DNA from 4 places in the Rhizobium indicum genome. Region 3 is predicted to be linked to each of the others. Evidence: predicted binding sites of a transcription regulator. Region 3 holds the regulator's gene; each other region holds the start of a gene.
The links. The regulator LexA, encoded in region 3, represses DNA repair genes until DNA is damaged. The targets are predictions, from matches to a motif close to TGTTCNNNNTGTGTTCNG.

Region 1 (7,370 bases), 1.6 Mb from region 3:
ACAATCCGACGCTTCTGCTGGCGCAGTTCCGAGCCCTGTCGTCGCAGATTCCCATTCTCTATGTCCTGCTGATCATCAACGCCCTTGCGGTGGCGATCACCCACCTCAAATCCGCGCCCCTTTGGCTTTCGCTCTATATTCCCGTGGCCCTGAGCGTCGTCTGTGTCTTCCGTCTCTGCTGGTGGGAGATCCGGGGCAAGGAAGATGTGACCGCCGAGCGGGCCTACAGGCTGATGAAGGTGACGATATCAGGGGCCGGCATCCTGGCCGTCGCTTTCGGCGGCTGGGCGATCGCGCTTTACCAATATGGCGATGCTTCCCAGCAGGGTCAGATCGCCTATTTCCTCGTGGTGACAGGCATTTCCTGCATCTTTTGCCTGATGCACCTGCCGATGGCGGCAGCCCTGACCACGGTCATCACCTTCTCGGCCATGGTCGCGACCTTCCTGTTCTCGGGCAATCCCGTTTTCGTGGCGACGGCCATCAGCGGCCTCTTCCTGATCCTGCCCTTCCTCAGGGTGATCAACAGCTATTTCCAGAATTTCGTCGGTCTCGTGCAATTGACCGAGGAGCTGAAGAAGAAGCAGGCGGAAGCCGAAGAGCTGAACCTCGTCAACAGCCGCAACGCGCTGCACGACCAGCTGACCGGCCTTGCCAATCGCCGCAGCTTCTTTCTCTCGCTGGAAAAACGGCTGCAGAAGAATCCGTCCTCGCCGCCTGTCCTCGGCATTCTCGATCTCGACGGCTTCAAGCCTGTTAACGACGTCTTCGGCCATGCCGCCGGCGATCTCGTGCTCAAGGAGACGGCCCGCCGCTTCGTCGCCCTGGTCGGCGAAGAGGGCATCGTCTCCCGTCTCGGCGGCGATGAGTTCGGGATCATCTTCCCCTGTTCGATGACACGCCAAGCGATCGCCGATCTCGGCCTGACGCTCTGTGCTGCCGTCCGCGATCCTTTCGAAATCCCCGACGGCTCGGTCCGCGTCTTCGGCTCGTGCGGCATCGTCTATCCCGATATCGGCACATACACCGCCGAGGATCTCTACGAGAAAGCGGATTTCGCCCTCTACCAGGTCAAGAGCAAGCGCAGCAGCGGCGTCGAATTCTTCTCGGCCGAGCACGAGAAGATCCTGACGCAGCGCCACCTGATCGAACTCGAGCTGCAGGCGAACGACTTCGCCAAGGAATTGAAACTCGATTATCAGCCGATCGTCGAGCTGAAGAGCGGCCGCGTCGTCGCTTACGAGGCGCTCGCCCGCTGGGACAGCGCCCGCTTCGGCCGCATCAGTCCAGACGCCTTCATCCCGGCGGCCGAGCGCACGGCCGTCATCGGCCGCATGACGCGCATTCTCTTTGCCAAGGCGCTCGAAGCGCTGGCGATCATTCCACGGCATCTGAGGCTGTCCTTCAATCTCTCGGCGCGCGATATCTGCGACCACGAGACCTCGATGGCGCTGCTGGCCATGATCACCCGCTCCGGCATCGATCCCAGGCGCATCGAATTCGAGATTACCGAGACGGCACTGCTCTCCGATTTCGACACCGCCGACCAGGTGATCACTATGCTGCGCGCTGCTGGCATCTCGATTGCGCTGGACGATTTCGGCACCGGCTATTCGAGCCTCAGCCATATTCATCGTCTCGGCTTCGACAAGCTGAAGATCGACAAGTCCTTCGTGATGAATTTCGATCGTGACGCCCGTTGCATGAACATTACCCGCTCGGTCGCCAATCTCTGCCAGAATCTCGGCATAGCCTCCGTCGCCGAAGGCGTCGAAAGCGAAGAGATCGCCGAGGGATTGAAGGCGATGGGCGTTCGTCTGGCGCAGGGCTATCACTTCTCGCGGCCGCTGCCGCTGGAACTTGCCATCGATTACGCCGCCCGGTGCGAGGCCGAAGCCTCCGCCCGCAATTCGCTGTCTGCCTGAACCGACCTTAAATCGACTGGAGCGATGCGTCATCGTCGTCTATTCATGGTCGCAACAGATGAGGTGAACCATGCAGGACGGCGAACGGGCAGGCGATGTCATCATTGAACGGCGGGGTACCGCGGGCGTCATCCGGCTCAACCGGCCGCGGGCGCTGAACAGCCTGACCCTGCCGATGATCCGGGCGATCACTGAAGCCCTTCACGATTTTGCCGGTGATTCCGAGGTGGCAAGCGTCGTGGCGACGGGAGAGGGCGAACGCGGCTTCTGCGCCGGCGGCGATATCCGCGCCCTGCATGAGAGTGCCCGCGCCGGCGATGGCCTCGCCGGAAACTTCTGGCGCGAGGAGTTCCGCCTGAACCATATGATTGCCGCCTATCCCAAACCCTATGTCGCGCTGATGGACGGCATCACCATGGGCGGCGGCGTCGGCCTGTCGTCGCACGGCCGCCACCGCATCGTCACCGAGCGCACACGGCTTGCCATGCCCGAAACCGGCATCGGCTATGTCCCGGATGTCGGCGCCACTTGGCTGCTGCCGCGCGCACCCGGCGAAGCCGGAACATGGCTCGGTCTCACAGGGCTCGATATCGGTGCCGCGGACGCGATCCACGCCCGCCTTGCCGACCTTCAGATCGCTTCGTCGCGGCTCGGCGAGGTGACCGATGCTCTCTCGAGCCTGCCGCGCGGCAGTTCATCCAGCGATGTCGATGCCCTGCTGCAGGCGCTTTCTGAGCCTCAGGGAGAAAGCCGGCTGCGACAGAACGCGGCGGTGATCGATCGCGCATTTGGTTTCGACAGCGTCGAGGAAATCCTGGCAGCACTCGCCGGGGAGGAAGGCGAATTTGCCGCCGAGACGCGCCGAGTGATGCTGACGCGTTCACCGACCAGTCTGAAGCTCGCTTTGCGGCTGCTCAGGGCCGGCCGCCGCAGCGCCTCGCTTGCCGAATGCCTCGGCCGCGAACTCGGCGCCTGTCTGCAGATGCTTGATAATCCCGATTTCTTCGAGGGTATCCGCGCCGCCGTCATCGACAAGGATCGCAATCCGAAATGGTCGCCGGCCTCAGTCGAGGCTGTTGAAGCAGCAAGGATCAAGCATTTCCTGAAACCGGCCGAGCCGCCGCTTTCACTCTGAACGCTATCCAGTTATCGCCACATGCCGCGCATGCGGGCGCCGACATCGATGCGCACCTGCCGCGCCTGCGCTTGAGCGGCAGTCTGCGATTTCACCTGCGGCCAGCTGCAGGCCTCGAAGAACTGCAGCAGGGTCGCGGGAATGAAGCGGCTGCGTGAGGCATAGACATGCCGGTCGCCCTGCGAGTTCTGCCCATAGGTGAAGAAGCGTTGCGGCACGACGAGGTCGAGACCATCCCGGGCGCGCGTCATGGCGACGTAGAGCAGGCGGCGTTCCTCTTCGATTTCGGCGGTGGTGCCGACGGCGAGATCGCTCGGTATGCAGCCGTCGACGACGTTCAGCATGAAGACCCTCGTCCATTCCTGGCCCTTGGCGGAATGGATGGTCGACAAGATGAGATAGTCTTCGTCGAGAAGCGGCACGCCCGCCTGGTCGCTGGTCGCATCCGGCGGATCGAGGGTGAGCTCGGTGAGAAAGCGCTCGCGCGAGGCATAACCGCTAGCGATCTGCTCGAGCTGCAGCAGATCGGCCTGCCGCGTCGCGGCATCCTCGTGCAGCCGTTCCAGATGCGGCGCATACCATTGCCGCGCCAAACCGATCTCTGCCGGCCAGCCGGCCTTGCCGGTCTTCAGCTCCTGCAGCATCGAAACGAACATTGTCCAGTCCTCACCGGAGCGCGGCGGCGCCGGCATGGAGCCAAGAGCAGTAATCGGGCTGGCATCCTCGGCCATCAGGTCGAGCGTCTTCTGCGCCGTCGACGGCCCGACGCCCGGCAGGATCTGCATCAGCCGGAAGCCCGCCACACGGTCGCGCGGGTTCTGCGCGAAGCGAAGGGCGGCCAGCATGTCCTTCACATGCGCGCTGTCGAGAAACTTCAGCCCGCCGAACTTGACGAAGGGAATGTTGCGCCGGGTCAGCTCGACCTCCAGCGGCCCGCTGTGATGCGAGGCGCGGAAGAGCACGGCCTGCTGTTTGAGCGTGAGGCCTTCCTCGCGGTTGTCGAGCACCATGTCGGTGATGTAGCGCGCCTGCTCGGCCTCGTCGCGCACCGTGACCAGGCGCGGCCGCTCGGACGATTGCCGCTCGGTCCAGAGGTTCTTGGTGAAGCGCTCCGAGGCGAGATCGATGACGGCGTTGGCGGCGGCGAGGATCGGCTGCGTCGAGCGGTAGTTGCGGTCGAGCGTGACGATATTGGCGGCCGGGCTGAAGGCGGCGGGAAAATCGAGGATATTGCGCACCGTCGCGGCACGGAAGGAATAGATCGACTGCGCATCGTCGCCGACGACGGTCAACCCCTGGCCGCCGGGTTTCAGCGCCAGCAGGATCGAGGCCTGCAGCCGGTTGGTGTCCTGATATTCGTCGACCAGCACATGGTCGAAGCGGCTGCCGATATCCTCGGCAATCATCGCTTCGCCAACCATCTGCGCCCAGTAGAGCAGCAGATCGTCGTAATCGAGCACGTTCTGGCTCTGCTTGGCCTCGACATAACAGGCGAAGAGTTCGCGCAGCTGTTTCTCCCACGTCGCGCACCAGGGAAAGACGTCGCGCAGCACAAGGTCGAGCGCGGTTTCCGAATTCACCGCCCTGGAATAGATGGCAAGGCACGTGCCTTTTGTGGGAAAACGGCTTTCCGTCTTCGAGAAGCCGAGGTCGTGCCGGATCAGGTTCATCAGATCGGCACTGTCTTCGCGGTCGTGGATGGTAAAACCAGGATCCAGACCGATCTGCTCCGCATAATCGCGCAACAGCCGCGCGCCGATGCCGTGGAAGGTGCCGGACCAGGACAGCGCGTCCGCCATCACGCCGGCATTCGAACCAAGCACATCGCGGCAGATGCGCTCGACACGCCGCGCCATCTCGGCCGCTGCCCGGCGCGAGAAGGTCATCAGCAGGATGCGGCGGGGATCAGCGCCTTTGACGATGAGATGGGCGACGCGATGCGCCAAGGTATTCGTCTTGCCCGAGCCGGCGCCGGCAATGACCAGCAGCGGCCCGGCAATATGGCTGCCGTCGATGAGCGTGCCGTGCTCGACGGCCATGCGCTGCTGCGGATTGAGCTTTTCGAGATACATCCAGCCGTCCGGTCGGGCTCCCGCAGAATCACTGGGGAAAGATTAGATGTTCCTTGAATGTTCGCGATTGCCGCCTCTGTCAAGCGATCTGGTGCGCTGGCAACATCTCAGTCGGGGAAATCCGGACCGATCTCGCGCCGCACCAGCTTCAGGCTGCGGTCGGGCTGAAGAATATAGGTTTCCTCCACGCGCTGTCCCGTCCCGTTGTAGAACTGGTTGTAGACGGCGCTGCCGACCGGCGACTTGGCAAGCTTCGTTCGCGGCTGGCCGCCATAGGTAATGCTGCCGGGAATGGGATCCAGCGCCGGGCTATCGGCCGAGGAACAGCCGACAAGCCCGGCAAACAATCCTCCGGCCAACAAGGCAGGCAGAAGCGCTTTCATCGTCGTCATCCCTCTTTCGACTGCAGCCAGATATAGAAGCGGTGGCGCCTTTCGCCAATGGTAGCCCATGCCACCGCGCAGGTATCGCTGTCGAGCAGGCTCTTCTTTTCCGGGGGACGCAACGAATGCGTCGCTGCGGCGTTAACAGACATCAACCAACATTAGGAAACGTTCACGGTGCTCGGCTTTCCAGCATTCACGGGGCATGGCGAGCCCGGCCGTCAGGGCCACAGCGATGCCGCGACGCGCGCCTCGGTGGAGAGCGCCCTTCAAGCGGCCGCCGATATCGAAGCCGGCGAAATCACCGTCAGCATATCGGGCTCCTATGTCATCCTGGAAGGTTTCGTGCGCCGGCGGGGTGATGTCGAGCGGGCGATCGAGATCGCCGAGGGCGTCGTCGGACGAGGCTATGTGCGTGCTCGCCTGCTGCGACGCTAATGCATGTCGCCTAAAAGTGTGCAGCGGTTTTAGGACAACGACATGCATCAAATAAAAGTCCGGCGAAGGAGAGGTTGCGCCGGTCGGCGCGCATGTCTTTACGATCCATGAAGGGAACCAAAATGCTCTCTCGGGTGTTGAAAGGCCGGACCTAAACGCTGGAGACTCTCATGCAGTTGCTTCCTCGCCTCTGGGCAACGACCTTGATAGTGGGTTGCGGTGTCTTTGCCGGCTCCGCCCATGCCTCGCTGGAAACCGGCACGAATTATTCCGCTTTGCCGAAGGACCAGATCGCCCTCAACGAATATACCGGGGCCGTCGCCTGCACACCGGTAGAACCCCACTATCTCCCCTCCTTCATTCGCGCGGCAGATGGCACGATCATCGGTGTCGGTTATGTCGAGATCGAGAATGAGAGCGGCGCGGATTGCTGAAAAAAAGGCGGTCCTGCTCGGACGAGGCTCGCCTGCGTTTCCGCAGAGGTGACGAGCCTCTAACCATCATCATGATGGCTGGTCGTCTTCTATTGATGCACCTGTACCAGGCGCAACGCCCTTTGCACCGAAACCCGGCACGCACTTGTTGCAGGGTTAAACCGAAATTAAAGCATTATCCCGTTCCGGCACGCTTGCACGCCCAGAAGGCGAAAATCGCCCAAAATTCCTTGCCGAAGTGCTAATGCAGCTTCAGCTTCGCCTCTTCGGCGGCCGCCAGAAACTCGGCTCTTGCTTCTTCCACGCTCTTGCGCCCGTCGAGCGCCGCCCGGCAGGCGCTGCGGGCCTTGATATAACGAAGCCCGCGCATACTCGGCCAGAGATCCGCCAGGCACTTCAGCGCATCGAACGGCCCATTGACCGTTCGCGCATCGGCACCTTCGAAACCAACCTTGACCGGGCTGTTCCATCTTTCAGTTGCCATCGACGCTCCTCCACGATTTTCGACAGAAACGAAGTGCAGCATCTCCCAGTTCCTCCGGGGAGACTTTGCGATAGTTAATATTCTAGCGTGATTTTTGCCGTCAGCAATGGGCGGATCGTCGCTGATGCCGCAACGAATGGTTTTGCCTCGACCCATGACAGGAAAGCCTATGGCTGCCAGCTGATGAGAAACGCTAACTTATGAGGTGTTTTCGCCGGGAGATGGACTGTCTTTTCAAGAAAACTGGTGCTGCCGAGTGGGATTGAACCACCGACCTCACCCTTACCAAGGGTGTGCTCTACCACTGAGCTACGGCAGCAGGACCAGACCGCGTAGAGCCGGGTGGCTCAATCGCGGGAACGGGGCGGCTATTGCCACAGCTTGACGGCCAGCGCAAGCAGCAAATTCCAACTTCGCGTGGATTGGCACGCAAGGGACTTTTGGATCGGCGCGAATTCGGCTAATCCTGTCGCATGAATGAAAAGACCGAAACCGGCCA
Region 2 (7,370 bases), 1.7 Mb from region 3:
TTGACCGAGACGACAGCCGGGCGCTCGACCTCAGCATAATAATCCGGAATCGAAAGACAGCCTTCCTCATAGACGGAACGCTCGTCGGACGATTTGACGATCTCAGGATTGATGAAGACCTGCGGCTGCTTTTCCTCGCCCTCGCGGGCGATGTCGATGACGAGCACACGGCGCGGCACGCCGATCTGGATGGCGGCAAGGCCGATGCCTGGCGCGTCGTACATGGTTTCCAGCATATCGTCGGCAAGACGCTGCAGGTCGGAATCCAACCGCTCGATCGGCGTGGACAGCTGGCGGAGAACGGGATCGGGAAGAATGATGAGTGGCTTGATGGTCATGGCGTTCCCATAACCCATCTTTTCCGACTATGGAATTATCCGGCAGGCGGGGAATACGCTTTTTTGCATCCCCGCCTGGAATTTCGCCATATTCGCCTCACGCCGCCCGGCGGGCACTGGTGGCGGAACGGCCTTCCGGCCGGGCGCGGAAACGCCGCAGCAGCTCGATCAGGGTCTCCACCTCGTCCTTCAGGCGGCGGGTTTCTGCTGAAGAGTGCTCGACCATGTCCGAATTCTGCTGGGTGATCGCACCCATGTTGCGGACGGCGAGGCTGACCTCGTTGACGCCGGTCGCCTGATCGCGGGCAGCGGCGGCGATATCGGCGACGAAACGGTTGATGATGTCGATGCGGCTGATCATGTCGTTCAGCGCTTCGCCGGTGCTGGAGACGATGCCGACGCCCTGATTGACCTGCGTCGAGCTCTGCGAAATCAGGTTCTTGATCTCCTTGGCCGCTTCCGCGGTGCGTTGCGCAAGCTGGCGGACTTCCTGGGCGACGACGGCAAAACCCTTACCGGCATCACCGGCACGCGCCGCCTCGACGCCCGCGTTCAGCGCCAAGAGGTTGGTCTGGAAGGCGATCTCATCGATGACGCCGATGATCTTGGAGATCCCGGTCGAGGATTTCTCGATGCCGGCCATCGCCGAGACGGCGCTGGTGACGAGTTCGCCGGAGTTCTTCGCCTTCTCTTGCGTCTCGCGCACGGCATCCGACGCCTTCTCGGCGTTGGCGGCCGTCTGGCCGACGCTGACGGACAGCTGCTGCAGGGCGGCCGAACTCTCCTCGACGCCTGCCGCCTGCTGGGCAGTGCGCAGCGCTAGATCGTTGGTCGCATTGGAAATGACGTCGGCACCGCTCATGATATGGCCAGAAGTCTCGCGCACGGAGGCGAAGGAGTGGCTTAGCGCCCTGACGGCGCGGTTGTAATCCTCGGCCATCTGCCGGAAATTGCCCGGCAGGTCGGACGGCAGGGTGGCTTCGAGATCGCCGTTCGACAGCGCTTCCAGACCGCGGCGCAGTTGCTCCAGCGCGATCGCCTGATCGGATTCGGCCTTAGCGCGCTGCTCTTCCAAAGCGCGGCGCTTTGCTTCGAGCGTCTCGAGATAGACCGAGATGGAATAATCCATGTCGAGCATGCCTGATTTGATGACGGCCGACAATTTCTCGGCCAATGCTTTGCCCTCTCGGCGCGCGAAGATCGACGGCCACTGCTTCTCCATGATGCCCTTGACCAGCTCGGACATGACGATGGCGTAGCCGCCAATATACCAGCGCGGCTCCAGCCCGATGCGGGCGTGCGTCCGGCCGACCGCGGTCACGCCGTTGACATAGCTCTCGTCGAACGCGCCGCCGGCGAGATTGGCCCAATGGTCCTGCTGGCGCTTCTTGGCATGGCCGACATGGTTCTTATCGGCGAAGAAGCCTGCGACAGCCGGGGTCTTGGCGATCTTGGCGTAGAATTTATCGAGGGCGCCGCCGATCAGCTCTGATATGACAGGGCGCAGATCCCGCATCGACTTGCGCGCTGCCTCATCCAGTTCGATGAAATCGAGGCGCTGCCTGAGGGCACTGTCTGTCTGCTGGGCGGTCATGGAGATCTCTGTACTTGGCGCGACGCACGCGGGAAGGAATTTCTGCGCCGCAGGTTTTGGCCAATATGGTTGAGCAATCGTTAAATCGGACGGCGATTTCTTCTCCCCGAGCGAGGAAGAGCGATAGCTTGGAAGGATATTGAGGGCGGCTCATTCCGTTCACGTTTTGATCTATATCTCGCCGTTTCTTCTGTTATGCTTGCGGCATGACCATCCATACCGAATCGCTCGCCCTTGCCCTTGCTTCGATCAGCCCGACCATGCTGGCGCTTGTCGGCGGCGTTCTCGCCGCCCTCGCCCTGCTGGTGATCGTGCTTCTCCTGCGCGGCGCCAGCCTTCGCCGCGAGCAGGCGGAGGAAGCGAGCTTTCGCGCTGAGGAAAACGAAGCGCGCATGGCCGAGCTTTTGAAGATCCAGGCGGAGATGCAGGGCCGCATCGCGGCGATGACCGAGGTCTTCGGCGCGCGGCAGAGCGAACTCAACCAGACGATCAGCCAACGCCTCGACGGCATGTCGCAGCGCGTCAGCTCGACGATCACCGAGCAGACCAAATCGACGCATGAGAACCTGCAACGGCTGCAGGAGCGGCTGGCGGTCATCGATGCCGCGCAGAACAATATCCAGACGCTCGCCAAGGATGTCGTCGGGCTGCAGGCCATTCTGTCCAACAAGCAGACGCGCGGCGCCTTCGGCCAGTCCAGGATGGAAACGATCGTCGCCGACGGTCTGCCGATGGGCGCCTACGCCTTCCAGCAGACGCTGTCCAACGGTTCGCGGCCGGACTGCACGATCCGCATGCCGAACGGCGCGCCGCCGCTGGTGATCGACGCGAAATTTCCGCTCGAAGCCTGGAACGCGATCCGCGACGCCGGCAGCCCCGAAGCCGGCAAGATCGCCGGCCAGCAGTTCCGCCGCGACATGGAGGTCCATATAAGGGACATTTCCGAGAAATATCTGATCCAGGGGGAAACCCAGGATACTGCCTTTCTCTTCGTGCCGTCCGAATCGATCTTCGCCGAGATCCACGAGCACTTCGAGCCGGTGGTGCAGAAGGCGCACCGCGCGCGCATCGTCATCGTCTCGCCATCGCTGCTGATGCTGTCGATCCAGGTCATCCAGGCCGTGCTCAAGGACCAGCGCATGCGGGCGCAGGCGCATCTGATCCAGGGGGAAGTGGCGATCCTGATGGACGACCTCAGCCGCCTCGATGAGCGGGTGCGCAAGCTGCAGGGCCATTTCGCCATGGCACAGAAGGATATCGACATGGTGGTCACGTCAGCCGACAAGCTCACCAAGCGCGGCGCCAGGATCGAAGCGCTGGAATTCGAGGCCGGCGGCGGCGATGCCAAGCCTGCCCGCGACAGCGAAGCTGCGGCCAAATCGGTGGAAAGCCGCACCGGTCTTCTGAAGCTCCGGGTGGTTGACGAGGAGTGACCGCTTCGGGCAGTGTCTCGCCCGCATGAAATAGTAGGAGCATGATGTCGCTCGCATGCTCCATAAGATGGGACACATTCATGATCACAGTTTTCGGGTCCATCAACATGGATCTCATCGCCACGACCGAGCGCCTGCCGAAGCCCGGCGAGACGGTGGCCGGCAACGGCTTTGCCACGGCCGCCGGCGGCAAAGGCGCCAACCAGGCGCTGGCAGCGCGCCGCGCCGGCCGCTACGTGCATATGGCCGGCGCCGTCGGCAAGGATGCTTTCGCCGCGGAGGCGCTGGCTCTGCTTGATGATGCGGGCACCGACCTTTCTCTGATCAAACATGTCGACGGTCCCACAGGCACGGCGCTGATCCTTGTCGGCGGCGATGGCGAAAACATGATCGCCGTCGTTCCCGGCGCCAATGGCCAGGTCACGCCTGCCGATGCCGAGACGGCGATCGGCCGCATGGACGAAGGCGATATCCTGATGCTGCAGCTCGAAGTGCCGGCTGCGGCCGTCGAAGGCGCGCTGTCGGCGGCCCGCGCCAAGGGGATCACCAGTATCCTCAACCTCGCGCCGCTGATCCCAGATGCGGCCCGCCTCGGCCGGCTCGCTGATATCGTCATCGCCAACGAGACCGAGTTCGAGCGGCTCGCCGGGCAGGAGGGCATGGACGCGCAGGCGCGCGAGGCAGCCCTTGTGCATCTGCATGCGGAGACGGGCCAGACGCTGATCGTGACGCTCGGCGCCGACGGGGTCATCGCCATTCGCGACGGGTCGATTTCGAGGGCGCAGGGTCTCAAGATCGAACCTGTCGATACGGTCGGCGCCGGAGACACTTTCTGCGGCTATTTCGCTGCCAGCCTCGACGACGGCCTCGATTTTGTCTCGGCGCTGCGCCGTGCGGCGGTTGCCGGTTCGCTCGCCTGCCTCAAGGCCGGGGCGCAACCGTCGATCCCTTTGAGCGAGGAAGTCGCAGACAGGATATAGTTCGCGTCTCTTTGCGAAACGGCCGCCGGAACGCCCTGTAATTCAGGGCGTTCCGGCGATTTTCCTGGCCCCGATCGATAGAGTTTTCATTCAAATTTAAGAGATTTCCGGCGATGTTCCTCATGGCCGCCGGCGCCTCCCACTTTCTGGAATCCGGCCGTCCAAGCGGCTGCTCCATGATGGGGCGAAGCCTTTGCTCCTGCGCCGGAGAATGCCCGTTCGGCGCATCCTTGCCCGAGGACCCCATGTTCATTTTTCGCATGAAATCGCTTGCCGCGAAACTCATCGTCATCACCGGCATCGCCATCGCGCTTGTTCTCATCGTTTCGAACTTTTTCCTCATCGGCCAGACCCGGGATCGCGTCCAGACGCTGACGATGGATCAGGCCAACCTCGAGGCAAAGTCGATCGCCAATGAAATTGCGGCCAATGTCGGCGAGCTCGCCAGCGCCGCCCGCACCATGTCGGGCGTCATCGGCCGCGGCCATGAAGGCAAGTCGCTCGATCGCAAGGGCATGATCAACGTGCTGAAGGCCAATCTCGAGCAGAATGCCTTCGCCTTCGGCAGCTGGTTCTGCGAGCAGCTCGGCGCGCTTGACGGCAAGAGCACCGAGATCGCCAACAACAATGACGAAGGCACCAACAAGAACGGCGCCTTCACGCCCTACTGGTCGAAGACCAAGGACGGCGGCATCCAATATTCGACCTTCGACAATGATTATACCGCCGCATGGTGGAAGCTCGCAGCCGACAGCGGTAAGGGCGCGATCACCACGCCCTATATGGCCGAAGGAACCGACGTGCCGACGCTGCTGACCTCGATTGCCTATCCGGTCATGTCTGATGGTAAGATGATCGGCGTCGGCGGCGTCGATATTTCGCTGAAGTCGCTGACCGACAAGCTGCAGGCGCTGCATCCTTTCGGTTCGGGCCGCGTCACGCTGCTGTCGCAGGCCGGCAACTGGATCGTCGCGCCGATCCCCGAGCTGATGACCAAGGAATATGACGGCGAGGGCGCCGATATCGTCAAGTCGGCGCTGTCGAGCAAACAGCCCGGCCTCGTCAGGAACCTCACCTATGATGGCCTCGATCCCTTCGATCGCGTCGTCTATCCGTTCGCGGTCCCCGGCGTCAACGCCACCTGGGTCGTGCTCGTCGACGTGCCGCACACGGCAATCAACGCGCCGGTGCGAGACCAGACCTATATGATGATCATCAACGGGCTGATCGTGCTTGGCGCCGTCATGCTGGCGCTCTATTTCGCCATCCGCTCTTTCGTGCAGCGGCCGCTCGGCGGGCTGGTCGCCAGCGTCAAGGCGCTGAGCGACGGCCAGTATGGCGAACCGGTCGCCGCCCAGGACCGCAGCGACGAAGTCGGTTCTGTCGCCAAGGCGCTCGAAGGCTTCCGCTTCACCCTCGCCGACAGCCGCCGCCTCGAAGACGAGGCCGCCGACCAGCGGAAGGCGGCCGAGACCGAGCGCAGCCGCTCGGAATCGGAACGCCAGGAATCGGTGTCGCTGCAACGCCATATCGTCTCGATCGTCGGCGCCGGCCTTTCCGCGCTGTCGCAGGGCAATCTCAGCCACCGCATCATCGACGAATTCCCCGGCGAATACGGCAAGCTGAAACAGGATTTCAACGCCGCGCTCGCGAGCCTCGAAGAGACCATCAACACGATGAACCTCAGCGTCGCCAATATCGGCTCCGGCACCGGTGAAATCAGCAACAGCGCTTCCGACCTCGCCAAGCGCACCGAGCAGCAGGCAGCCAGCCTGGAAGAGACGGCGGCCGCGCTCAACGAGCTCACCGCGCAGGTCGATTCCAGCGCCGAGAATGCGCGCACGGCGGCCGACAGCGTCAACCTCGCCTGCCAGGATGCCGAAAAGTCCGGCGAAGTGGTGCAGAAAGCGATCGCCTCGATGCAAGGGATCGAGCAGTCTTCGACGGAGGTTTCGCGGATCATCGGCGTCATCGACGAGATCGCCTTCCAGACCAACCTGCTCGCCCTGAACGCCGGCGTCGAGGCGGCCCGTGCCGGGGAAGCCGGCAAGGGTTTTGCCGTCGTCGCCCAGGAGGTGCGTGAACTCGCGCAGCGTTCGGCCAACGCCGCCAAGGAGATCAAGACGCTGATCAACAGTTCGGCCGTCCAGGTCAAGGAAGGCGTCGATCTCGTCGGGCGCGCCGGCGGCACGCTACACAAGATCGCCGAACAGGTGATGGGCATCAACGATCTCATCCGGCAGATCTCGGCATCGGCCAGCGAACAGGCTGTCGGCCTGAAGGAAATCAACCAGGCCATGAACCAGATGGACCAGGTGACGCAGCAGAATGCAGCCATGGTAGAGGAAGCGACCGCTGCCAGCGTCGCACTCAACGACGAGGCACAGACGCTGAAGGCGCTCGCCACACGCTTCAACGTCTCGGGTTCGGGCAACGCCGCGGCCCTTGCCTCCGTCGCGCAAAAGATGCGGGCACCGGCGACTTCAGCCCTTTCGCCTCGCGCGAGCGCCCCGGCGGTCCGCCGCCCCGTTGCCCCGTCGCGCGGATCCGCTGCCGTGGCGCAGGACAGCTGGGAAGAGTTCTGATCGTTCAGCCCCTCGTAACGCAAAAGGCGCCTGGGAGATCAGGCGCCTTTTTGCATTCGAGAATTAATGCGTTATCGCGCGACGCGCGTCAGGCAGCGTTCGACGTCTGCTCTTCGTTGAGGAAGGCGTAGATCGCCGAGGCAGAATCGGTGGCGCGCAGCTTGGCGACCAGATCGTGATCGCGCAGCACGCGGGCGATACGCGACAGAGCCTTGAGATGATCAGCGCCCGCGCCCTCCGGCGCAAGCAGCAGGAACACGAGATCGACAGGCTGGTCGTCCAGCGCCTCGAAATCGACCGGCTGCTCCAGCCGGGCGAAGATGCCGACGATCGAATGGATGTTTCCCAGCTTGCCGTGAGGAATGGCGATGCCGTTGCCGACTCCGGTCGAGCCCAGGCGTTCGCGCTGCAGGATGACGTCGAAGATCTCCCGTTCGGAA
Region 3 (7,370 bases):
GGCCTCCATTCGATGCTTTGGCTGCCGGTTTTGCTGCAGTTTTGCGGCTGGAAACGGTCGCGGTCTTTCGCGGCGCCATTCAACCCTCCCTATGGGTTTGTCGTTTCTTGGTGGCGCGTACCATAGGGAAGAAAATTGACCACAGCAATGCCATAATTGCATGGCTCGTATTCGGTCCTAAATTATTGGAAAAACTACTAAAATTCCAATTAACCTGTTTCCGGTTAATTGGAATAGTGGTTGAATACGACGATCTCGTCCGCGCGCGACATATTGAGCTGATAACGCGCTTTTTCGTCCAACATGTCCTTGTCGAGCGACCCGTCACTCAAGAGCGCGACCTGATTTTCCAGATGTTCGCGCTTCGCCTTCAAGATCGCAAGCTCTTTTTCACGCGCGACACGCTGATGCTCGAACGTCTCCGTCGCGCGCAGGCCGTAATCGCCATGAATGCAATGATAACCGAAATAGGAGAGGAAGGCGACCGTCATGGCCGGAATGACGAAGCGACCGATCTTTCTCTTCTTATGATGCTTTGTCCACATACACGCATGCTCTTGAACGCATTACCAATTCGTTCAATCTAACGCGCAGAGATTAACCGTTCGTTGACTCTAAAAAACGGGCAACAAAAAACCCGCGCCGGGAGGCGCGGGTCAAGCCATTGGAAATCAGATCCGATCAGCCGCGAATGATCGAGCGGCCGGCATACTGGGCCTGCGGGCCGAGGCCCTCTTCGATGCGGATCAGCTGATTGTACTTGGCAAGACGGTCGGAACGCGACAGCGAGCCGGTCTTGATCTGACCGCAGTTGGTGGCGACCGCGAGATCGGCGATGGTCGAATCTTCGGTCTCGCCGGAGCGATGGGACATGACGGCGGTATAGGCCGCCTTGTGCGCCGTGTTGACGGCATCGAGCGTCTCCGTCAGCGTGCCGATCTGGTTGACCTTGACGAGGATCGAGTTGGCGACACCCATGCGGATGCCGTCGCGAAGACGGGCAGAGTTGGTGACGAAGAGATCGTCGCCGACGAGCTGAGTCTTCTTGCCGGCCAGGTCGGTCAGCGTCTTCCAGCCATCCCAGTCGTCTTCGGCCATGCCGTCCTCGATCGAGATGATCGGATACTTGGCGGCGAGCTCGGCCAGATATTCGGCCATGGCGCCCGATTCCAGCGTGCGGCCTTCACCTTCGAGAACGTATTTGCCGTCCTTGAAGAATTCGGTCGAGGCGCAGTCGAGGCCGAGGCACATGTCGTCGCCCGGCTTGTAGCCGGCTTTCTCGATCGACTTCATGATGAAGTCGAGGGCCTCGGGCGCGCTCTTCAGGCCCGGTGCGAAACCGCCTTCGTCGCCGACATTGGTGTTATGGCCCTGCGCGGCAAGTTCCTTGCGCAGCGTATGGAAGACTTCCGAACCCATGCGCACGGCTTCGGCGATCGAATCGGCGCCGACCGGCAGAATCATGAATTCCTGGAAATCGATCGGGTTGTCGGCATGAGCACCACCATTGATGATGTTCATCATCGGCACCGGCAGAAGGCTGGCGGAAGCGCCACCGACATAACGGTAGAGCGGCAGGCCGGACGCCTGGGCCGCAGCCTTGGCAACGGCGAGCGATACGCCGAGGATGGCGTTGGCACCGAGGCGCGACTTGTTCGGCGTGCCGTCCAGCTCGATCATGATGTTGTCGATCTGGATCTGGTTTTCGGCGTCGATGCCGCCGATCGCGTCGAAGATCTCGGTGTTGGCGGCTTCGACCGCCTTTTCGACACCCTTGCCGAGGTAGCGCTTGCCGCCGTCACGCAGTTCGACCGCTTCATGCGCGCCCGTCGAGGCGCCCGAGGGAACGGCCGCGCGGCCCATGCTGCCATCTTCGAGATAGACATCGACTTCGACGGTGGGGTTGCCACGGCTATCGAGAATCTCGCGGGCGATGATATCGGTGATTGCAGTCATGGGTTCTTCCTGCTCGGTGGGTGATAAATGGTTCGAAACCTGTCTTAGTCGAAGGCGTGCAAATTACAATGCTGCAATAGCCTTCGGACCAGCGTTCGGATGTGGCCTATAGCACGATCATGTCAGACTGTTGAACGTCAAGCTGAACCTTAGGCCTTGGCGACCGCATCGAAGGCAAGCAGCTTTTCGAGAAGCCGCGGCATGTCCTTGAGATAGACCATGTTCGGGCCGTCGGAAGGGGCATTGTCGGGGTCCTGATGGGTTTCGACGAAGACACCAGCAATACCGGCAGCCACAGCGGCGCGCGCCAGGGTTTCCACGAATTCCCGCTGACCGCCGGAGGATTCGCCCTGGCCGCCCGGCTGCGCCACGGAATGGGTCGCATCGAAGATAACGGGCGCGCCCATCGCCGCCATGATCGGCAACGAACGCATGTCGGAAATCAGCGTATTGTAGCCGAATGAGGCGCCGCGCTCGCACAGCAGCACGTTCGGATTGCCGCTGGCATTGAGCTTCTTCAGGACGTTCTTCATATCCCAGGGAGCGAGGAACTGGCCCTTCTTGACATTGACGACGCGGCCGGTCTTGGCGGCGGCGATAAGAAGGTCGGTCTGGCGGCAAAGGAAGGCCGGGATCTGCAGGACATCGACGACCTTTGCCACCTCCCCGCATTGCTCGGCGGTATGAACGTCGGTCAGGACGGGAAAGCCGAATTCCTTCTTGAGGTCGGCAAAGACCTCCATGCCCTTTTCGATCCCGATACCGCGTTCGGCCGAAAGCGAGGTCCGGTTCGCCTTGTCGAAGGAGCTCTTGTAGACGAGGCCGATGCCGAGCTTTCCGCAAAGCTCTTTCAGCGTGCCGGCAACCATGAAGGCGTGGTCGCGGCTCTCCATCTGGCAGGGACCGGCAATCAGCGACAGGCGGCCGGTATTGGAAAAAGTGACCTGGCCTTGGCCTTCGCCGATCCTGACTTCGGAATTCGTATCAGTGCTCATCGTGTTTCCTCGAAGGCGAAGAGCGTGCCCTGCCCGGGCGCGCGCTTCACCAGAATGCGATTGTTCTTGCGCGTGTATGTCACCCCGTTAGCAGCCAAATGCGCTTCTGTCACGGCAAGATCGGCGACAGTGAAGAGGATTGCCCGGCCGCGCAGGCCGCGATCTGCGGATGAGCCGGCGATGTCGAAATAGGCCTCCAGCCCTTCCGGCGTCATCAGGCTGATTTTCGCATTCGATGCTGCGATATTGACGCCGAACCCGGTCTTCTCGACTGCCGATTGCGCCACGGCAAGGCTGACGAAGGCAGCGAAGGCGGCCGGCTCCGGCGTGCAAAGCGCGATCTCGATTAGGCCGGTGACGCCATTGGCATGCGTCTCCAGCGCGGCGCGGTCAGCCGGCAGCGTGACGCGCTCGACGGTGAAGAGCAGGAGATCAGGCGCGCGCAGGTCGCCGGCGAAAGCCAGCTTGAAGCCGGCAATCGTCTCGGAACCGTCCGGCATCGTCATCGGCCGGGTGAACTGCAGCATCTCGCCGGCGCTCGATCCGTTGCCGACGAAATTCTGATGATCGATGCCGGCATCCTTGCTGCCGAAAGCCAGCCCCGAAAGCCCCTCCTCGCCACAGCGGAAGCGAAAGGCCTGGTTGCGGGCGGTGAAGACATTGCCTTGCCGCGCTGATGCCTCGCTCTCCTCGACGCTCGCAATTCCGAGCGGCTCCAGATAGGTCTTGTCGGCAAAGAAGACGCAGGCATTCTCCGTTCCGAAGGGATGGCGCGCATCGGCGGCAACGGTGAAGCCGAGCTTGCCGAGCCTCTCGCGCGCCAGATCGATATTGACGACCGGCAGCACGACATGATCCAGCGGGTGCGGTTTGGCGGAGTGCTCGTTCATGATATCCCCCTCTCCTAACACGGCAGAGATGTGTGAGAGTGCCGCCCAAGGCAAGACTTGTGTGCCAATCCGGCGAATGAAAATAAAAATCTCAACGAGTTGGCGCCAAGTTTTACGGAAATTTAGCTACTTGCGGAACACATATGGAACATATAGTGTCTGTTCTGGATTTGTTTCAATCACGAGGTCACAACGTCGATGCTCACGCGCAAACAACAGGAGCTTCTCCTTTTCATTCATGAGCGCATGAAGGAATCCGGCGTTCCGCCATCTTTCGACGAAATGAAGGATGCCCTGGACCTCGCCTCCAAGTCCGGGATTCATCGCTTGATTACGGCGCTGGAGGAGCGAGGCTTCATTCGCCGCCTACCGAACCGCGCCCGCGCGCTTGAGGTCATCAAGCTTCCGGAGGCCTACAGCCCCAGCATTCAGCCCCGGCGCGGCTTTTCGCCGAGCGTCATCGAGGGCAGCCTCGGCAAACCTCAGCCGGTCACCGCCCCTGCTCCCGCAAAGCCCGTCGCCGACAACGGCAACTCGGTCTCCGTGCCGGTCATGGGCCGAATCGCTGCCGGTGTGCCGATCTCGGCGATCCAGAACAATACCCACGACATCGTCGTTCCGGCCGACATGCTCGGCTCCGGTGAACATTATGCGCTGGAGGTCAAGGGCGATTCGATGATCGACGCAGGCATCTTCGACGGCGACACCGTGATCATTCGCAACGGCAGCACCGCAAGTCCTGGCGACATCGTCGTTGCTCTCGTCGACGACGAAGAAGCGACACTCAAGCGCTTCCGCCGCAAGGGCGCCTCGATCGCGCTGGAGGCCGCCAACCCGGCTTACGAGACCCGGATTTTCGGGCCGGACCGTGTCAAGGTTCAGGGTAAACTCGTCGGTCTCATTCGCCGCTATCACTGACATTGGCTAGGCCCGATTCGGTAAAGCTGTTGCTGCGCCAGTCATAGGCGCGATGGCGCATCCATGGCCGCGACAATGCATCGAATGCGGTTGCGACCTCCAGGCCGGCGTCCGTGAAGCGCAACTCGATGGATCCGGTCCTGCGCAGCGTCTCACCGGTGAAGAGCGTCGCACCCGAGCGGCAGCTGTTGAAGCGAAGGCGGACCGAGGTCACGACGATATCGGCCGCGTCGCATGCCGGACCGAGATAGGCGGCATTGTCGATGACGGTTACCACCTGACCATTGGCGAGCCTTGATGTGCACCAGGCCTTCTTGACGCAGGAAAAGCGGTTTGCGTCTCCGCCCGCTGTGGCCGCCCGCATCGCGGTCCTTGCTTCGTTCTGCTGATCGCGGGAAAGCCTGACGCGGCGGTCTTCTCCCTCAGGCGGGATAGCAGGACCATCCAGCATCTTCGGCGGATCATGCCTCGGCAGGACCAGCGCTCTCTGCCACTGGTCGAAGATGAAATCCGGCGGTCTTTCACGGTTGGACGCCATGGCCGCCGCCTCGACGATTGCGACGAGACTGCCATCCTCCGAAATCACCAAATCCGGCGGACGGGGACCCGGCAGAAGCAGCAGGATGAGCGTTGCGACCGCGATGATCGATGTGCCGACATGGCGCAATCGGGTGCGGAGCAGCGTCAGCAGCAGAAAGCCTGCCACGGCGACGGCGAAATACCAGGCGGGCAAGCGGCCGACGTCTATATTGCCATCCCAGCCGGACACCGTCTTTGCGACCGCGATCACCAGATCGAGGCCGAATCCCACCACCTTCCAAGGCAAAACGTCCAGGCCGAAAGGCATGAGCAGCATCGCCAGCAGGCCGGCCGGCATGATGATGAAGGAGATGATCGGCATTGTCGCGAGGTTTGCCGGCAGGCCGTAGGCGGTCAGGCGATGAAAATGCTCGATCGAAAACAGCGCGGTGGAAAAACCGCCGATCAGCGAGGTCAGGAAGATGCCGCCGAAGAAGCCCGCAACCGTAACGAATGGCCTGATGATCGGCAGCTTCAGGAAGGCGTTTTCGCGGACGCGCCGGTCCTTCCACAGCTGATAGCCCGAGACCAGCGCCAATGTCGCTGCAAAAGACATCTGGAAGCTCGGACCCAAAACCTCGGACGGCGAAATGACGACGATGACGAGCGCGGAGAGAGCGACATTGCGCAGGCTGATCGACGGCCGGTCGAAGAAGACGGCAACCAACATGATGGCCATCATGATGAAAGCGCGTTCGGCAGAGACCGCAAAGCCCGAAATCAGGAAATAGGCGGTGACAGCGATGAGCGCGCCGGCGGCAGCGATCTTCTTCGTCGGGTAGGCCTCAGCAATGCCGGGAAAGAGGCTGAGCAGCATCCGGAAGCCGACGAAAAAGATGCCGGCCGACAGCGCCATGTTGAGACCGGAGATGGCGATGATATGAGCCAGGCCGGACTGGCGCAGCGCCTCCGTCGTTTCATTCGAGATGGCACGCCGCTCGTCCGTCACCAGAGCAGCGGCGAAAGCGCCGGTGTCGCCGGGCAGGATCGACCTTATGCGGTCACCAATGCCGCTGCGCAGCCGGTAGAGCCCTTCGAGCAGCGTTTCAGCCGTCGATCTGGCAGCCTGGGGACCAGCCTGCGCATCGACCTTCGTCGGTGCACCGTAGAAGAAGCCGTTGGCGCCGATGCCATCGAAATAGGCACCGAAGGAGAAGTCGTTGAGTTCGGGAAGTGCCGGACCTGCCGGCGGCGTCAGCCGCGCCCTGCCGGTAATGATATCGCCGATCTCGAAGGCCGCGTCCGCGCCGCGGGCGATGGCGGTGATGCGTTCCGGCCGCCGCTTCAGCTCCGGTGCCTTAGTGCCGGTGACCGCAAGAATGTAGCGCCACCGCCCGCGACCATCGCCTTCGCGCCGCTCGACACGGCCGGTCACCGTGGTCGTCACTGATGAATCGAGGATCACGGTCGAAGCCCGCCGGCTCTCGAACTGCGCCGTGACCATGCCGCAGACCACGAGCGAGAGCGCCAGCAGCGTTGCCCGCACTGCCGCCCGGCTGCGGCTGGCGATGAGAACCGCCACTGTCACCGCCGACAGGCAGAGCAGTGATGCAACGAGGGAAAAATCCGATGCCGCGAGAAACCAGACGGCTGACCCAGCGCCGAGGAAGACCGGCGAAAACAGCAGCAGGCGGCCGTGGTCCGCCTCTTCGCCCAGCATGCGCATGCCGGCACGCAGCAATTGCGAGGCTGCGGCCGGCAGCCGGTGGCGCAATGGTGTCGCCGACTGCGTCCGTGTCGGCCGCGTCACCACGACAGGTGGTGAAAAACTGGAGGAGTCGGCAAGGCCTTCGCCTGCTTCCGGCCGCAATTCGACTGTCGTCAACTCCTGCATGAACCGCCCAAGCCCGGCTGCGAAGGCGGCCAGAATGCAACCTCCAATCAAATCCGGCAAGAATAATCGATTGAAATATGAGGGAAAATCGCGAGCGCCAAAAGACCAGTCGAATCATCAGCTTCCGATATGCGTGCGGCTCATCGCTGCAGTGCCTAAAAGGTGATACCGCAATGCACAAAATGCCATCACGGTAAC
Region 4 (7,370 bases), 1.2 Mb from region 3:
CGAAAGATCGCGACGCGCTTTAGCTGACATCTTGCCGCCCGCTTCGCAAGAAACGGGTGGCGCGATCCGCCGCCTGCGATACAGCATGAAACCGAAAACCGTTTTTCGGCAAAACGGCTTGCGGTGGAGGAACCGGCGTGGACAGCAGAATGAATGCCTGGACCTGGGGTCTGCTGGTCCTGCTCGGCCTGATCTGGGGCGCCTCCTTTTTCTTTGCCCGCATCGCCGTCCAGCACGTGCCGCCGCTGACCCTCGTCTTCTTCAGGCTGCTGCTCGCAGCGCTGGCGCTGCATATCTATATCGCCGGCCGTTTCGACTTCTATGCGATCCTCAAGGCCCGCTGGCGCGAATTCCTGATCCTCGGGCTCATCAACAATGCCCTGCCGCATGCGCTGATCTTTTTCGGCCAGACCCGCATCGGCGCCGGTCTTGCGGCGATCCTGAATGCGACGACACCGATCTGGACCGTGTTGATCGCCAACTACTTCACCTCAGACGAGAAGCTGTCGCCGGCAAAGATCGCCGGCTGCCTGGTCGGGCTGGCCGGGACGATCGTGCTGATCGGCCCCGGCATATCGGCCGGTGGCCAAGCCCCGCTCTGGGCGCTGCTTCTTCCCGTGCTTGCCGCGATCTCCTATGGTTTCGCCGCCACTTACGGAAAACGCTTCAAGAATGTTCCCGCCCCTGTCACCGCAGCCGGACAGTTGACCGCCTCTTCGCTGATTGCGCTGCCGCTGTCGCTGCTGGCCGATCGTCCTTGGGCGCTTGCCGCACCGTCGCTCGATGCCCTCCTCGCCATCCTGGCACTGGCGCTGCTGTCGACCGCCTTCGGCTACATCCTCTATTTCCGGATCATGGCGGCGGCTGGCGCCACCAATGCCTCGCTCGTCACCCTGCTGGTGCCGCCGAGCGCCATCCTTCTCGGCGTGCTCTTCCTCGGAGAAAGGCTCGCGCTGAGCGAGTTTGCCGGCATGGCGCTGATCGGTTTCGGCTTGGTCATTCTCGACGGCCGCGCCTATCGCATGCTCGCGAAGGCCGCCTGAAACCGGTTGCGAATTCCATATGTTTTCAACCAGTTGCGAGCCTGCCATGTTTTAGGCGCATAGGTAAATGTGCGATCGCCCGATTTAACGGCATGTTAAAATCTGTGAACAAAAATTTGTTGCAAATTAACAAATAATTTCAAACGCTTGCCGAAACACTATTCGACTTATCCACTGAACTCTTCTGCAGCGCAGCATAAGATCTGCTTCCCAACCGACATATTTCAGACATATTATCGGCCGGTTAACGCGAGGAGACAGACATGGGACTCACGCAATCCTTGAATGTTCTGTTGGTCAGTGCAGCGTTTGCTTTCGTCTTGTCCATGCTCTTCATCTGAGCTGGCCGACGAAAGTGTAATGACTGATAGTGCCTAAACTCCTGAATAGCTGATCAATCCGCCAACGAAAAAGCGCATGTCCCGCCCGACATGCGCTTTTCACTTTTACAGCGCCGCGCGTCTTTCAGACGCGCAAAGATCAGGCGGCTGCGCCAGCACTTTTTGTTTGCCGGCGGGAGAGGCCGAGATTGTCGAGCACGGCGGAAACCAGCGGCGCACGGTTCATCGTATAGAGATGGAAGTCGTGGATGCCGCGCCGGACGAGATCTTCGATCTGTTCGGCAGCGACTTCGGCGGCGACCTTCGCCCGCTCCTCGGGCTTGTCGTCGAAGCCTGCGAAGCGCTCGTCGAGAAAGGCGGGGATGATCGTGCCGCAGGCCCCGGCGAAGCGCTTCAACTGCGTCAGGTTCTGGATCGGCATGATGCCGGGCACAACGGGGATCGAGATGCCGGCGCCGCGCACCCGTTCCAGGTAACGCTCGAAATTATCGTTGTCGAAGAAGAATTGCGTCAGTGCCCGGTCGGCGCCATTCTCGGCCTTGCGCTTCAGCATGTCGATATCGGCCGCCGTGTCGCGGCTTTCCGGGTGTTTTTCCGGATAGGCGGAAACCGAAATCTCGAAATCGCCGATTTCCTTCAGGCCGGCCACCAGCTCCGCCGCATTGGCATAACCGCCGGGATGCGGCTGGTAGGGCGCACCGGCGCCGCCGGGCGCATCGCCGCGCAGCGCCACGAAATGCGTCACGCCGGCCTTGCGGAACGTGTCGACTACCTGATGCGTCTCCTCCTTGGTCGCGCCGACGCAGGTGAGATGCGAGGCTGTGGCAAGCGGCGTCTGCGACAGGAACCGAGTAACGGCGGTCAGCGTCGGCGCTCTGGTGGTGCCGCCGGCGCCATAAGTCACCGAGACGAAATCCGGGTCCCAGTCCTGCAGTTCGCTGACGGTATGCCAGAGCTGCCCTTCCATCTCCTCCGATTTCGGCGGGAAGAATTCGAAGGAGACCCTGATGTTGCGGCCGCGCGCTTCGTTTTTCAAAGCCATGTCATACCCTCCCGGCAAATGTAGGTTCGGCGCCTTCGCTCGTCTGCGAAGCCATGAGACGCCTCGGATCTCGCGCGAGCCAGACGGTGACCGTCAACCCCTGCCCGCTTTGCTGACCCGGATGAAGATCGACGACCTGCTCGACGTCGAGCCCGGCCTTGCGCAACCAGTCGGACATCGCCTGGTGCGAAAAACCGAGACGGACATGCGCATGCTCGTCGCGGAGATATTCGAGCGTGTGCGGCGCAAGGTCGATGACCACGAGCCGGCCGCCCGGCCGGAGCATGCGCGCCGCTTCCGCGATCGCAATCTCCGGCTGATCGAAGAAATGCAGCACCTGATGGATCGTCACCAGATCGAAATCCTGTCCCTCGAAAGGCAGGTTCAGGATATCGGCGTGGCGCACGGTGGCCTTGGTGATGCGGGACTTGTCGAGATTGGCGCGTGCCACGCTCAGCATGTCGCGGCTGGCATCAACGCCGGTCGCCCGGCGGTAGAGCCCGGACAGGAGTTCGAGGATGCGGCCGGTGCCGGTGCCGAGATCGAGCAGCGAGTCGATCGGCTGGCTGCCGAGCAGCCGGATGACGGCAGCGTCGACCTCCTCATCGGCCGCATGCAGGCGGCGAAGCTCGTCCCATTCGGCCGCGTTGCGGCTGAAATAGGCCTGTGCCCGCTCGGCGCGCTGGTGCTTGACCTGCGAGAGCCGCTCGCCGTCGCGAAGGATGGTCGGATCGTTCTCGGAAACATGCTTCAGCAACGCCCGCACCAGCATGGCGGCCTTACCGTCCTGCTTGAGGCGGAAATAGGCCCAGGCGCCTTCCTGGTAGCGTTCGATCAGTTCGGCCTCGCCGAGCAGCTTCAGGTGGCGCGAGATGCGGGGCTGGGATTGGCCGAGAATTTCGGTAAGATCGGTCACCGTCAGATCGCCGCCGTCAAGAAGTGCCAGAAGACGCAGGCGCGTGGGCTCGCCGGCCGCCTTCAAGACGTCCACCAGCGCCTCCAGTCCAAGCTTCAAGGGTTCGCTCATTTTCGATCCGATCAAGATATAAAGATATCTTTATGTGATTTGAAAAGCGGTGGCAAGCGAGAATTCGCTCTCTCCACGAAATTGGCTGCTCAAATTGCGACAGAGGCAGACATGAAAAAGCCCCGGCCGAACCGGGGCTTCCGAAAGCAAAAATGAGTGAAATCAGCGTGTCAGACGCTTGTGAGCCTGGCTGCCCGGGTTAAGGGCGTCGGGGCCGAGACGGCGAACCTTGTCCTGTTCATAATCCTCGAAGTTGCCTTCAAACCATTCGACATGGCCGTCGCCTTCGAAAGCGAGGATATGCGTCGCCAAACGGTCGAGGAACATGCGATCATGGCTGATGATGATGGCGCAGCCGGCAAAGTTCTCCAGCGCGTTTTCCAAGGCACCCAGCGTTTCCGTATCGAGGTCGTTGGTCGGTTCGTCGAGCAGCAGAACGTTGCCGCCGGCCTTCAGCATCTTGGCAAGGTGAACACGGTTGCGCTGACCACCAGAGAGATTGCCGACCTTCTGCTGCTGATCGCCGCCCTTGAAGTTGAAGGCGCCGCAATAGGCACGGGAGTTCATGTCGAACTTGCCAAGCTTGATGATTTCGGCGCCGCCGGAGATTTCCTCCCAGACCGTCTTGTCGGCCGCAAGGGTGTCACGGCTCTGGTCGACATAACCGAGATGCACGGTCTCGCCGATGCGGATCGAACCGCCATCCGGCGTTTCCTGGCCGGTGATCATCCTGAATAGCGTCGTCTTACCGGCGCCGTTCGGGCCGATGATGCCGACGATGCCGCCTGGCGGCAGCTTGATCGACAGGTCGTTGATCAGCGTACGGCCCTCGAAGCCCTTGGTGATGCCGTCCATCTCGATGACCACCTGGCCGAGGCGCTCGCTGACCGGGATGATGATCTGCGCGTCGCCGGGACGCTGCTTCTCGGCGGCATCCACCAACTGCTCATAGGACTTGATACGCGCCTTGGATTTGGCCTGACGAGCCTTCGGGCTGGAAGCGATCCATTCCTGTTCGCGGCTGATCGCCTTCTGGCGCGATGCGTCTTCGCGGCTTTCCTGCAGCATGCGCTTGGCTTTCGCCTGCAGGTAGGCCGAGTAGTTGCCTTCGTAGGGGATGCCACGGCCGCGGTCGAGTTCGAGAATCCATCCGGTGACGTTGTCAAGGAAGTAGCGATCGTGGGTAATCATCATCACGGCGCCCGGATAGTCGCGCAGATGTTTTTCGAGCCAGGCGATGGTTTCGGCGTCTAGGTGGTTGGTCGGTTCGTCGAGCAGCAGCAGATCCGGCTGCGAAAGCAGCAGGCGGCAGAGCGCAACACGGCGACGCTCACCACCGGAAAGGCTGGTGACTTCGGCGTCGCGCGGCGGGCAGCGCAGCGCTTCCATCGCCATCTCGACCTGGCTTTCCAGATCCCAGAGGTTCTGGCTATCGATGACGTCCTGAAGCTTGGCGCCCTCTTCCGCCGTCTCGTCGGAATAGTTCATCATCAATTCATTATAGCGATCGAGGACAGCCGTCTTCGAGGCGACGCCTTCCATGACATTCTCGAACACCGTCTTGTTGGGATCGAGATGCGGCTCCTGCTCCAGATAGCCGACCGTCGCACCTTCGGCGAGCCAGGCTTCGCCGGTATACTCCTTGTCCTGACCTGCGATGATGCGCAGCACGGTGGATTTACCCGCGCCGTTCGGACCAAGGATACCGATCTTGGCATCCGGGTAGAACGAAAGGTGGATATTCTCCAGGATCTTCTTGTTGCCATAGGCCTTGTTGAGGCCGGACATATGATAGATGAACTGACGTGCCATGCTGCGCTGCTCCGGGCGGGAAACTTCGATTGTGCCGCTATGTAGGCGAAACAGCGCCTGCGGGCAACGCCAAACCCGGTTTACTCAGGATTTCCGGTCAAAAGCCCGCAGCATCGACGACGCCCTCGTCACAGCCGAACGATGTTTTTCCAGCACCCTGGATCAGATCGGCAAGCCCGGCACTTTTCGCCGATGCCGCCCCGGCGGCTTCCGAAAGCCCGATCGTCAGCTCGCTGATCATCCTGACATTGCCGGCCCGCCGGCAGCTCATCTTGACGCGGTCGCCGGCACCCGGGCCGAAGCTCTTGTCGAAAGCCGCCTTGATCGCGTCGGCCTTGACCGGCTTGCCGATATTGGCAGCGAAAAGATCGCGCACCGCCGACGCGTTGAGTGCGCCCACGAGATGCACACCGACACCGAAATAGTCGTCGGCGCTCATCTTCGTGCAGGTGCCATGCTTCACCCATTCATGCCGTTCCAGGCCGGATTGCGTGCCGGGCATCGCCTTTGCGAGCGCCGTCTTCGTCTCCGCCGCAAGCGTGACCTCCGGCAGCTTGTTCCAGTCGCCATCCTTGTCGGCGGCCTTCTGCTCGGCGCTTACGCCGCAATAATCCTGCCGCATTGGCCAAAGTCCGTGCAAGGAAAAGTTCGTCGCATCGGGACGCTCGCCGGTCTGGCTCGCACACTCGGCCTTCTTCTGGTTCGTCTGGCAAAAGGCCGGCTGCCAGCTCGCCGCCAGAATGAAGCGGGTGCGCCCGCCAGCCTCCTGCGCCACGGCGGCGCCGGCAATAACCATCGACACAGCGAACGACAAGGTACGCAACTGCATGCTGCTCATTTCAACCCCCAAAAAAAGAACAATACAGGAACAAATAAGCATCAAAATCAAAAGGCCGCAACCCTGAATCGCAACAAGGCCACAAATTGTTATCAGATAATCAAATACCCATGTTGCAATTACCCGGCGATCTGGTCTGTTGCCGCCGGGAGGATCACATGTTTTCTGAAACGCATAGGCTCGCCGTGCCAGGGGCGTCGCTGGCCTATCACCATGCCGAGGCCATCACCCCGGCACGCGGCATCCTGTTGATATCGCATGGCTTGGCCGAACATTCGAAACGATACCGCTCCTTTGCCGAGGCGATGGCGGCGCGCGGATATCATGTCTATGCCCATGATCATCGCGGCCACGGCGAGACGACGGCGCCCGACGCGCCGATCGGCCGCTTTGCCCGGCGCGGTGGGGTCGAAAGGGTGATCGGCGACGTCATCGCCATGCGCAGCCATGCGGCCTCCCGCCATCCCCGCCTGCCGGTGATCCTTTTCGGCCATTCGATGGGCGGCCTCATCGCCCTCAATGCTGCCGTCACGGCTCCGGTCGACTTCAATGCCGTGGCCGTCTGGAATTCGAATTTCGCCGTCGGCCTCGCCGGCCGCGCCGCCCAGGCGATGCTGCTTGCCGAGCGCATGCTGAAGGGCTCCGACGTGCCGAGCGGCTTGCTGCCGAAGCTCACCTTCGGCACCTGGGGCAAATCCATTCCCGGCCGCCGCACCGAGTTCGACTGGCTGTCGCGCAGACCTGATGAAGTCGACAAGTATGTCGCCGATCCGCTCTGCGGCTTTGACGCCTCAGTCTCTCTCTGGCTCGATCTCTTCGAGCTGACCTTCCGCGCGCCGCAGAAAATCCACCTCGACCGGCTGCCGCGGGACATGCCGATCCATCTCGTCGGCGGCGAAGAAGACCCGGCGACGGAGCGTGGAAAAGCCGTGCTCTGGCTGTCAAATCATTTGAAAGGCCAAGGCTTCTCCCGTATCAGCACTGAGATATATCAGGACATGCGGCACGAAACACTGAATGAGATCGGCGCGGATGCGGCGATCGCGGCCTTTGCGGACTGGTGCGACAGGGCCGTCGCAAGATCCTGAGCGATCAATATCCTGAGTGACCAATATCCTGAGTACAGGGATTTCATCATGAACAGCACCTCCGTCCGCCCCGTTTCGTCCGCCTCCGACGTGACGATGGGGCTTGTGCTGATGTTTGTCTCGGTGATGTTCTCGCCGCTCATCGATATTTTCGCCAAGCTTGCCATCGTCACAGTCCC

Region 1: the regulator LexA is predicted to act here: its motif matches at 5,180-5,197, upstream of FFM53_RS10165 (ATP-dependent helicase).
Region 2: the regulator LexA is predicted to act here: its motif matches at 2,089-2,106, upstream of FFM53_RS11090 (DNA recombination protein RmuC).
Region 4: the regulator LexA is predicted to act here: its motif matches at 6,119-6,136, upstream of FFM53_RS20730 (ribonuclease T2 family protein).

Annotation. Positions count from the first base shown of each region.
Region 1 is NZ_CP054021.1:2,041,372-2,048,741, reverse strand. Features, by position in the region: gene FFM53_RS10175 (putative bifunctional diguanylate cyclase/phosphodiesterase) at 1-1,925, shown strand, start outside; gene FFM53_RS10170 (enoyl-CoA hydratase/isomerase family protein) at 1,996-3,060, shown strand; gene FFM53_RS10165 (ATP-dependent helicase) at 3,072-5,132, opposite strand; gene FFM53_RS10160 (hypothetical protein) at 5,240-5,515, opposite strand; gene FFM53_RS10155 (BON domain-containing protein) at 5,693-5,953, shown strand; gene FFM53_RS10150 (hypothetical protein) at 6,124-6,387, shown strand; gene FFM53_RS10145 (DUF982 domain-containing protein) at 6,629-6,871, opposite strand; tRNA gene FFM53_RS10140 (tRNA-Thr) at 7,116-7,190, opposite strand; gene FFM53_RS10135 (hypothetical protein) at 7,345-7,370, shown strand, end outside.
Region 2 is NZ_CP054021.1:2,228,252-2,235,621, forward strand. Features, by position in the region: gene def (peptide deformylase) at 1-338, opposite strand, end outside; gene FFM53_RS11085 (globin-coupled sensor protein) at 436-1,932, opposite strand; gene FFM53_RS11090 (DNA recombination protein RmuC) at 2,139-3,365, shown strand; gene FFM53_RS11095 (ribokinase) at 3,446-4,345, shown strand; gene FFM53_RS11100 (methyl-accepting chemotaxis protein) at 4,591-6,930, shown strand; gene ptsN (PTS IIA-like nitrogen regulatory protein PtsN) at 7,019-7,370, opposite strand, start outside.
Region 3 is NZ_CP054021.1:482,889-490,258, forward strand. Features, by position in the region: gene pdhA (pyruvate dehydrogenase (acetyl-transferring) E1 component subunit alpha) at 1-79, opposite strand, end outside; gene FFM53_RS02310 (FtsB family cell division protein) at 225-545, opposite strand; gene eno (phosphopyruvate hydratase) at 682-1,956, opposite strand; gene kdsA (3-deoxy-8-phosphooctulonate synthase) at 2,106-2,951, opposite strand; gene FFM53_RS02325 (VOC family protein) at 2,948-3,841, opposite strand; gene lexA (transcriptional repressor LexA) at 4,040-4,759, shown strand; gene FFM53_RS02335 (ComEC/Rec2 family competence protein) at 4,740-7,172, opposite strand.
Region 4 is NZ_CP054021.1:4,267,696-4,275,065, reverse strand. Features, by position in the region: gene FFM53_RS20750 (DMT family transporter) at 138-1,043, shown strand; gene metF (methylenetetrahydrofolate reductase [NAD(P)H]) at 1,524-2,426, opposite strand; gene FFM53_RS20740 (ArsR/SmtB family transcription factor) at 2,428-3,453, opposite strand; gene ettA (energy-dependent translational throttle protein EttA) at 3,616-5,265, opposite strand; gene FFM53_RS20730 (ribonuclease T2 family protein) at 5,363-6,103, opposite strand; gene FFM53_RS20725 (alpha/beta fold hydrolase) at 6,262-7,191, shown strand; gene FFM53_RS20720 (DMT family transporter) at 7,240-7,370, shown strand, end outside.